3 regions of the Deinococcus yavapaiensis KR-236 genome follow, and region 3 is predicted to be linked to each of the others. Evidence: riboswitches for the same ligand, from Rfam matches in the RefSeq annotation. Region 3 holds a riboswitch; each other region holds the start of a gene.
The links. A riboswitch is a leader RNA that binds a small molecule or an ion and turns the genes downstream of it on or off. The one in region 3 is predicted to bind cyclic di-GMP.
Positions count from the first base shown of each region.

Region 1: it holds a riboswitch for cyclic di-GMP, as region 3 does, so the genes downstream of both, DES52_RS17525 (LptM family lipoprotein) here and DES52_RS04620 (glycoside hydrolase family 30 protein) in region 3, are expected to answer to the same signal.
Region 2: it holds a riboswitch for cyclic di-GMP, as region 3 does, so the genes downstream of both, DES52_RS19960 (glycoside hydrolase 5 family protein) here and DES52_RS04620 (glycoside hydrolase family 30 protein) in region 3, are expected to answer to the same signal.

Region 1 covers NZ_QJSX01000016.1:5,785-9,053, reverse strand. Annotated here, with positions in the region: gene DES52_RS23040 (cation:proton antiporter domain-containing protein) at 150-629, shown strand; gene DES52_RS23035 (cation:proton antiporter domain-containing protein) at 681-1,100, shown strand; cyclic di-GMP riboswitch class II at 1,486-1,568, shown strand; gene DES52_RS17525 (LptM family lipoprotein) at 1,572-2,156, shown strand; gene DES52_RS17520 (hypothetical protein) at 2,286-2,504, opposite strand; gene DES52_RS22620 (hypothetical protein) at 2,972-3,256, shown strand.
Region 2 covers NZ_QJSX01000021.1:43,245-46,513, forward strand. Annotated here, with positions in the region: gene DES52_RS19955 (acyltransferase family protein) at 1-229, shown strand, start outside; gene DES52_RS19960 (glycoside hydrolase 5 family protein) at 253-2,040, opposite strand; cyclic di-GMP riboswitch class II at 2,098-2,181, opposite strand; gene DES52_RS19965 (HD domain-containing protein) at 2,341-3,024, opposite strand; gene DES52_RS19970 (ABC transporter ATP-binding protein) at 3,168-3,269, shown strand, end outside.
Region 3 covers NZ_QJSX01000003.1:89,945-93,213, reverse strand. Annotated here, with positions in the region: gene DES52_RS04625 (glycosyltransferase family 2 protein) at 1-965, opposite strand, end outside; cyclic di-GMP riboswitch class I at 1,167-1,241, shown strand; gene DES52_RS04620 (glycoside hydrolase family 30 protein) at 1,251-2,732, shown strand; gene rplT (50S ribosomal protein L20) at 2,801-3,172, opposite strand; gene rpmI (50S ribosomal protein L35) at 3,176-3,269, opposite strand, start outside.

The DNA.
Region 1 (3,269 bases), on a different contig from region 3:
ACGATGCGTGACCTGAACCTCCTCGCTCTCCTCGTGACCGTGACGGCCGCCATGTCATGGTGGAACGCGCGTTACCTTCGCCTTCCGGCGGCCATGGGCGTCACCATCGCCGGTTTCGCGGCCAGCGGCGCGACCCTCTACTCGTCGCGTTGGACTTGTCGGTTGCTCGGCAAGCCATCGCGCTCGTGCGTGAGATCGAGTTCACGAACTTCGTGTTTCAAGGCGTGCTGTCGTTTCTGCTGTTCGCAGGTGCGCTCGGCATGAACTCCCACGCTTTGTGGCAAGTACGCGGACTTGTCGTGTCGTTCGCGTTGATCTCCACTCTCGTGTCCACCTTTGTCGTCGGAGCGCTCACCTTCGGGCTTCTGCGACTCTTCGGAATCGACGTGTCGTGGTTGTACGCGTTGTTGTTCGGCGCGTTGATCTCCCCGACCGATCTCGTGGCCGTCTTGGCCATCTTGAAGCAAGCGCGCGTTCCAAGACGCATCGAGACGCTCATGGCGGGCGAATCGTTGTTCACCGACGGTGTGGGCGTGGTGGCATTCGTCGTTCTCGCGAGTCTCGCCGGAGGAGCGCACGAGAACGCGGGTGGGATGTCACCGTTGAATGTCGCGCGCAACTTCGCGTAAGAAGCGCACGGCGCGGCGGTCGGCACGGCTGGCGGGGTGGCGTTACGAACGGTGAGTGATTTAGTGGTGGAGGTGCTGGTGTCACTGGCGGTGGTCTTGGCGTGCACAGCGCTCGCGGAGCAGTGGCGCGTGTTCGCGCCACTCGCGGCCGTCGCGGAGGGCTTCCTGATCGGATCGCTGACGGACCGCATTCCAGCGGCGTTGTCTTCACGGGAGAATTTCGAGTGCTTGTGGCATTTGCTCGACGCGTTGCTCAATACGTTCCTCTTCGTGCTGCTCGCGTTGGAAGTCGTGGTGTTGCGCTTCTCCGGAACGGCGCTGCTGCTTGGGGCGCTGAGCGTGCAACTCCTAGTGAATGCTGCGGCGGCGACGCGACGCGTTTTCCCCGTTCACGCGCCGCGTGATGACGTGGGGTGGTTTGCGTGGCGCGATCAGTCTTGCGTTGGCGCTGAGTCTTCCGCCGGGAAGTGAGCGTGACGTGCTGTTGGTCATGACGTACGTGGTGGTGGTCTTCTCCATCGTGGTGCAAGAGTTGAGTGTCGGACGGCTCGCTCGTCGAGCGGCCCTGAGTTCTTCGGAGGAGCGCGTGCATCGAGAAACTCGTGGAAGGCGCGCTCTTCCGACAAGGAGCGGGCCTGTTGGCATTGTTGGTCGTTCAGCAGTGTTCGTTTACGGGAGCCTTCGTCAGTCGCGCAGCTCCTGTCGTTGTAAGAAGACTGTAACAAGGTTATGAGTAGAATGTTGTTAGGGTAAGAACATCAAGGCGAACGTAAGAAGCGTCGCGACGTTCTTCTACCCTCACCTCAGCCCCGCACAAGCGAAGTGAGCCCTTTCAAGCTTCGCTGACACCTTCTCAACTCATGAGATGCAACGAAGCTCATCCTGCAACTCGGTCACCTCGGATGGGTGGAGCAAGTGGTGAGACCGGCTCTCAGGAGACTTATGAACAACAGCGCGCGTCGCACCCTCTCCGCGGTCCTCGTCCTCACCTCCGCCATCACCCTGGCTGCCTGCGGACAAACCCCGCTCGACACGCTTCCCCAGTCGACCATCACCGCGCAAAGCGTGAACGTCGACAGCAACGGCGTCGGCTGGGTCGGCAAAGGCGACGTTCAAACCGCCTTCAATTGGAACAACGCCCAAGCGCAACGATACGTGCAAAACGTGACTTTCACGTTCGAGCAGAGCGTGCGTTACGAACTCGACTGCTATAAGGAAGTCGAAGTTGGCCGCGACCGTGAAATCAAAACCATCACGCGCACCGTCAAGCGCACCAGCAACATCAACGCCACGATCACCTACGAAGCGCGTAAGACAGGACAGTGGACGGGATACAACCTCAAGGGGTTTTCGAGCACTGACACGAACGCACCCACGGACTTGTCCTGCACGGGTGACGACGGAAATCGCAGCGGCTGGATGCAAGACGGCGAACCGCGCATCACCTCCGGTGCAGATGGCGGCCTTTTCGTCACGTGGAACTCAATCAAAGTCGCGCTGCCGAACACACCCATCGTCGTGTATTGATTCCCTAATTCACTTCAGCAACGTTGGCCTTCCATACCCCTCCTCCGAGGGGCATGGCTCTTGTCACCCCTGCCCGCATTCCGCGCGTTCCAGAAGGGCACAACCGCATGGCCGACGAACGGCCTTGCTTCAGATCGTGCTTTGTACGGCGTACGCGATCGCGTCTGAGGCGCGCGTTTCTTGGTTGATGAGGCGTTCGACGCGGTAGGCGTCACCCGCGTACTTCACGACGTCGCCAACGTCGGGAACAGGTGCTCCTCGTTTGAACATGATGCGGCAATGCGAACCTCCTCCAGCGTTTGAGGTCGTCTTCTCGAAGTGTTGCACGTCGCGGTCGATGAAGCGCATGCGGCGATGGGAAGCGCGCAGGTTGATCTGTTTTCGATCGTGCTTACACACCTGAAGTGCAATGGCAGTCATCCACACGAACGAAAAGGTATCCCTTGTTCACTTGAAGATGAGCGCGCGATGCCCACGGCCCTTGGCGGCGGCTCTTGCACGACGAAGGTGACACGAGGGCCGGACTCACCCTTGCGTGTGGTTCGCGTGACGCGCCATCGTGCTGAGGCAGTACGTCACGACCACGTTTTCGCTTCGATCGCACGTCCAACAACGCGGGTACCACCGCCGTGAAGGCGGGTCACCGTCGTGGCGAATTCGACGGGCAATGACGACCGAGCATGCTGAAATGAGGCAACATGCGCGCCCTCCTCCTGCCACTCCTGGCGTCCTCCGCGTTCGCTCAAGGCACGCCACCTCCCGCGAAGCGCTCGCCGTGAAACGCAACGGGACGGAGACGGCCTCGTCGTTGTGCGATGCGCGCGACGGACAACGCGCGCTTGTCGTACCCGAACGACCCGAACGCGCCAGTGAAGTTCGTCAAGACCTTCGCCTTCTCCTCGAGGAGTGTCACGGCCGCAGAACGCAGCATGCTCGACAACACGAGTCTTGGCTTCACCGTGCCGTGGGGCAGTCGGCAGTACGGGCATGACGCGACACCGCAAGAGGTGTACGTGCTGGAGGTGCGAGATCGGCCTTCGCCGAACACGTACGCTCGTGGTGGCTGTGACGTGTGCATGAGCGTGTTCGCCATTCGGTGACCTTGACCTGCCA
Region 2 (3,269 bases), on a different contig from region 3:
CGTCGGGCAAGGCTCGGCGAAGACGCAAGCTCCGGGAACGGCGCCTCACATCCTGCGCGTCGACACGACGCCGAAGACGTACAGCCTCGCGCTCGACGGTACGAACGTGGCACGCGACGTGCCGCTTCGAACGCCGTCGGGCCGCGTCGGCTTGCAAAGCTCGGCGGGCACCGCGCGTTTCGAAGCCGTCGAAGTCACGCCGGGCAAGGCGACCGCGTCCTCTCCTTGAAGAAGGGCGCGGTCGCCGCGACGTCAGTAAGTCGCTTTCGCCGCGCCGAGCGCGCGCGCTTCGAGCAACTCGACGGGTGAGGACGAGGCGGCGGCCATCAACCGCCACGTGCCCGACACCTCGGAACTCGTCAGCTTCATCGTGTACGGCGACTTGCCGCTCAGGCCGTAGAAGTTCAGCGTCGTTCCGTCGAGCGTAAAGGTCAAGGCGCTTCGATCGACCTTGATGCCCATCGTGCCGAGCGCCGTTCCGAGCCCCGCGTCGGAACGCGTGCGCGCCATCTCGACGTTGTTGACGAACAAGCGCCACAAGCGGTTGGACTCTTCACGCCGCACTTGAATCTCGCGTCCGCTCGTCGCGTTCACCACCCCGATGGCGAGACCGTCGCTCGTCGGTACGTTCACTTGCCGGAAGCGCAGCGAAAACGTCACCGAACCCGAGTATCGCAAGGGCGCCGTGAAGTAAGATCCGCCCGCGTCGAGATTCACGCCGGCCGGGAGGGGCGTCGTGCCGTCGATGCCGTTCACCTTACCGAGCGTCGCGCGTCCGTCGTACAGCGACACGGGCGCTTCGCCGTTCGTGCCGTACTGATTCGTGAACGCCCGCGCGAAGGACGTGCTCGCAGGACGAGGCGCGCCGTTCTCGTCGATGAGGCCGAAAGGATTGCGGTACGACGTGGGGGCGGGGTCGAACGCCGCCCACGCGATGAGCCCCTCGAAGCCGAACTTCTCGGCCCAGTACACGCTTTCCTCGACGGCTCGTTTTTGCATCTCGGGCGTGCTCGGCGTGCTGGGCCGCGTTCCGACGGGCAGATTCCACTGCACGTTCGGGACGATCATGCCGTTGTCGTCGTCGCGCGCGGGCCAGCCGAGTTCGGACAGCACGACGGGTTTGCGCTGCGTGTTGTTGTCCTGGATGTAGCGGAAGATGGTGGCGGGCACCGCGTACGGCCAAAAGCCGTTGTCCGCCCACAGGTAGCTGTTGAACGTCAAGGCGTCGGACAGTTCGTAGATGCTGCGGCTTCCCTCGGGCGCGTCCGGAAACGACTTGAAGGTGTTGTCGAACGCGGCGGAGTTGACGTACACCTGCAAGTCCGGGGCTTCCTGCCGAATCGCCGCCTTGAGCTTGCCCATCCAAGTGAGGATGCGCGTCGCGGTCGTCGCGTCCGCCCACGCTCCGAAGCCGTCGGGCTCGTTCTTGAGGTTGACGCCGCGCACGTTGGGCTTCGTGCGAAGCAGACGGACCAGCCAGCGCGTGTACGCCTCGTGGTACGGGTAATTCGATTCGAGCGTGTCCCAGTTGAATCCGCCGTGCTCGTTGGTTTCCTCTTCCATGAACAGCGTCGGCAGAACGTCGAGGCCTTCGCTGGCGGCGATGTCGATGAAGCGGCCCACCGTGGCGAGGCGCGCGTCGTTGAAGTGCCCTTGACCGTCGGTGAAGCCCAGCGTGCCGAGGTTGCGGTACTCGACGTCGTAGAAGAGGAATACGCGAACGGTGTTGATGCCGAGGTCGCGCTTCATCTGCTGCAAGTCGGCGCGGATGTCGCTCTCGGTGAGGCGGCCGTCCTCGAACTCGGGCCACCACATGGGATTCACGGCCTTGCGCGGCCAGTACATGCTGCCCTTGAGCTTGGCACCGGACGTCGTGAGGCCCGTCGCGACCACGCGCCGCGCGTTCGGCGCGGCGGTCGAGCCGTTTCCGGAGGAGGTCGAGGGGAGAGGCGTCGGAAGACGCGTGCACGAGGCGAGGATCAATGCCGTACTGAGAAGCGCGAAGACTCGGGTCGAACGGCGGCGGTGAAGTTGATGCATGAGAAGCCGATTCCCTTTCGGTTGCCTACTGGCGCGGAAGGCATAAAAAGCGAGAAGAACTGCGAGGTCGGTCGCACCACTGGCTCCCCCTGCTCGAGGTGCCCGGATTACAGAGCAGGGTTCAAAGCCTCCTGCGCGGTTTCGCGCGCGAGGAAAACGACAAGCGTTGTGTTAACACTATATGAATTGGATGTGCAATCGTGATGAGGAACATCATTTAGAATTGCTCAGAAGGTTCTATACACGTTTCTCACTTAAAGAAACGTTGCTCTCCTGAGCGACAGCCTCGCGAGAAAGAAGTCAAAGTCGTGTCGGGTCGAAGTCGCGCGACTTCACACGCGAACTTCCCGCCGCGTGCTGAAGCGCGTCCACCGTGCGGCGAAGCTCGCGAATCAGCGCGACCAAGCCACGGCGCTCCCGCACGTCCTCGTCTTGCGCGCGACGCTCGAACGTCTCGGCGAGTCGCTCGTAATACCACAGCGTGCCCGAACGTCCCGCCGTGAACCGCTCGAACACGGTCTCACCGACGTCGCTCGTCAGGAAGTCCAGCAGGATCGCCCGCACGTTGTACAGCTTGTCGGCGCCCGACACCAGAAGCGTCGAGGCGTCCTTGAGGGCCAAGCGATCCAGGTACGCCACCTTGCGCTCGGCCCACGGCGCCTTCACGCCACGCTCGTCGGGCGCCGCGTCCGTGCAACCCCACATGAGACGCGCGACCTCGTCGCCGAACGACTCCTCGATTTCGCCGGCGATGTCGAGCGCGCTGCGCCCCGTGTTCGTCGGGCCGTCCTCCAGCGCGTCGTGCAGCAGGCCCGCGATCGCCTCGTCCTCCGAACCGCCGAACTCCAGCACGAGGCTCGTCACGCCCAGCAGGTGCGCGACGTACGGCGTACCGCTGCCCTTGCGGGTCTGCACGGCATGCAGGCGCGCGGCGAACACGAGGGCCGACTCGAAGCGGGGCGACAAGGACGGGGAAGAGGTCATGCACCGACCGTACCACGACCGCCAAAGGTCGGCGTCGCCGTTCGCGCCCCGCTCGGCGCCTTCGAACGGTGAACGTGCCCGCATCCGTCTTCGACACGCCTCCAGCCCACCTGTGCGAAACTGCCTTCTCGAATGAGGTCGACATGCTGCAAGTCCTGACCGAACTCGCGCCCTACCTGCGACGCCACACTCGTCAGTACGTGATAGGCGCGGTCGCGGTCGTCCTGACCGCCTTTTTCGTCACC
Region 3 (3,269 bases):
GCGAACTTGCGCTTTTGCACACGCGCGCGTCCGTGAACGGCGGGGTCGTACAAGACGGGCAGCAGATCGAGGTGGGACGCCGAGTATTCCAGCGCGGTTCTCGCCTGCGCGCGAAGTGTCGCCGCGTCCGTGCCTCGACGGTAGAGGGTGACGCCGATGGAGGGGGTGAGGCGCAGGCGGTCGCCGTGGATCGTGAAGGTATGCGACACGATTCTCGCGGCGGCTTTCCGAGCGCGCTCCATCGCTTCGTCGGGCTGCGTTTCGGGCATCAGCACCGTGAACGTGCCGCTGGAATCGTGCGTCACGACGTCGAGGCGGCGCAGATGGTCTCGCAGCAACGCCGTCATTTGACGAGCGACCGACGCGTCGAGCTCCGAGCCGTATCGGTCGCGCAGGCGGACGAGCTCCTCGATTCGGATTTCTGCGACACACAAGGAGTGCCCCGTGATGACGGCGCGCTCCATTTCACGGGTCATGGCACCTTCGAAGGTCGTGGTGGTCAGCAGGCCGGTTCGGCGGTTGCGCGCGACGCGCGAGCGTGGCGTGGGCGGACGCGCGAGTTTGGCGCGAATGCGGGCGTGCAGTTCCTCGGCGTTCACCGGCCTCGAAACGAAGTCGTCGGCGCCCGCCTCGAGCGAGTCGATGACGTCGCGCATGCTTTCCTTGTGCGTCAAGACGATGATGGGGAGGTCTTCGAGCGTCGAGTCGGAGCGCACTTGCTGAATGAAGCGCACGCTGTCTATGTGCTCGGACGTGGACGCGGTAATGAGGATGTCGGGTTGCACTTCTCGCAGCAAGGGAAGCGCGCCGTCATCGGAAGGAGCCGTGACGACTTCATACCCGTGACCGACGAGTTCCAAGACGAGTTCTCCTGCACGGTGATCGTCCGGTTCGACAAGGAACACCGTCGGTTGCGTGCTGAGCGGCAGTCGAGGTACTTGGGAATCGAGGGGGGTTTGCTGCATGGCTCTACTCCGGCAATCCCGAGCGTAAGGTTCGACGCCCGATATTTGCTGGGTCGATCAGGGGGGCGTCTTCATAGAAAAAGAAGGAGACAAGAGTCGTGACGGCGAATAGAAGGTCGGCCTTCTATCCACATCTGCAGTTTTTCACTCACACCTCAGCAGTTTCACACTAAAATAGAGCGGTTCAGGCGCCGAAGCTCTCGAACGAAACGGCAAACCTTCCGCGAGGAAGAGACGCAAAGCCACGGGACTCTCGAAGTCGGCCGGGTTACCGAAACGAGGACCATGAAGCACGTACCGACACGCTTGTTCATCGGGCTCACCCTTCTGCTTTCCGCGTGCGGAGCGCCACTTTCGACGCTCGACGCGACGTCGTCGGATCTGCAAGCGCTGGGTGGAGGCACGAAAACCACCGCGCCCGCGGCGCAAATGGTACTGACGACCGCCGACGCGAAGAATCTGCTCGCCCGGCAAAGCGACTTGAGCTTCCGAGCGGACGCAGGAAGCACCACGTACACCATCGACGTCGACACGACGCGGACCTACCAGGAGATCGCGGGCTTCGGCGCGGCGCTCACCGAGTCGAGCGCGTGGCTTCTCAACTCGAAGCTCGACGCCACGCGACGCTCGGAGGTCTTGCGCAAGCTTTTCGATCCAGCGCTCGGCATCGGCCTCAGTTACCTGCGCGTGCCCATGGGCGCGTCGGACTTCGCGCTCGGCAGTTACACCTACGACGACGTGCCCGCCGGCCAAACGGACGAGACGCTGGCGAACTTCTCGGTGGCCCGCGACGAGCAGGACGTACTGCCGACGGCCCGCGCGATTCGCGCGGTCAGTGCGCGCGTGCGCTTCATGGCGTCCCCGTGGAGCGCGCCCGCTTGGATGAAGACGAGCGGCACGTTGAGCGGCGGCAGCTTGAAGCCTGAAACGTACGACGCGTACGCGCGTTACTTCCTGAAGTTCGTGCGCGCCTACGAAGCGTCGGGCGTGCCGATCGACGCGGTGACGTTACAAAACGAACCGCACCACGAGACGACCGCGTACCCGTCGATGCGCTTCGAAGCTTCGGACGCCGCACGCTTCGTGGGACAGCACCTCGGGCCGACCTTCCAAGCGGCGGGCTTGCAAACGAAGCTTCTCGGTTGGGATCACAACTGGGACGAGCCGAGCTACGCCCAAACGTTGCTGAGCGACGCGGCCGCCTCGAGTTACCTCGCCGGAAGCGCCTTTCACTGCTACGCGGGCGACGTGAGCGCCCAGTCGACCGTGCAAGCCGCGTGGCCCACGAAGGACGTGTACTTCACGGAATGCTCGGGCGGCGGGTGGGCCACGAACTTCGGAGACAATCTGAAGTGGAACGTCGAGAACCTCGTGATCGGCGCGACGAGAAACTGGGCGAAGACGGTGTTGCTGTGGAACCTCGCGCTCGACGACGTCGGCGGTCCCACGAACGGCGGTTGCGGGAACTGCCGAGGCGTCGTCACCATTCCGAGCGACGGAAGCGCCATTCGGTACAACGTCGAGTACTACGCGCTCGGACACGCCGCCAAGTTCGTTTCGCCCGGCGCGCGGCGCGTCGCCTCCACGACCTTCGGAGTCGGCAACGTCCAAAGCGTCGCCTTCCGCAACCCCAACGGCACGCGCGCCTTGATCGTGTTGAACGGCGCGAGCGAAAGTCGCAGCGTGAAAGTACGCGAAGCGGGCAAGTCCTTCACGGTGATGCTCGTGCCGGGTGCCGTGGCGACCTTCACCTGGGCGCCCTTGTAACGGACCCACGAAGAGAGAAGCGCTCCCCGATCGGGGAGCGCTTCTCTCTTCGTGAATTCTTCGGGGGCTTACGCTTGAACGTTATTCGTGCGAGCGTTCTTCGACGCTTCCACGAGGGCCGCGAAGGCTTGCGGTTCGCGCGCGGCGATGTCGGCAAGCACCTTGCGGTCCAAGCCGACGCCCGAGAGCTTCAGTCCGTGCATGAACGTCGAGTAGTTCATGCCGTGCAGACGCGCGCCCGCGTTGATGCGCTGAATCCACAGGCGGCGGAAGTCACGCTTCTTGTTGCGACGGTCGCGGTACTCGTACGTGGCGGCGTTGAGAAGCGTCTGGAAGGCGTTCTTGTACTGCTTGGAACGCGAACCCCAGAAGCCCTTGGCGCGCTTGAGGACCTTCTTGTGACGGCGGCGACGAACGATGCCGGTCTTTGCGCGTGGCATGGTTTATTTCCCTCCCGGCAGCATGGCCTTCATGCGTGCCCACTCGCTCTTGGCCAGGACGAAGCCCTTGCCCTTGCCGCGAATATCGTCGCCGGAC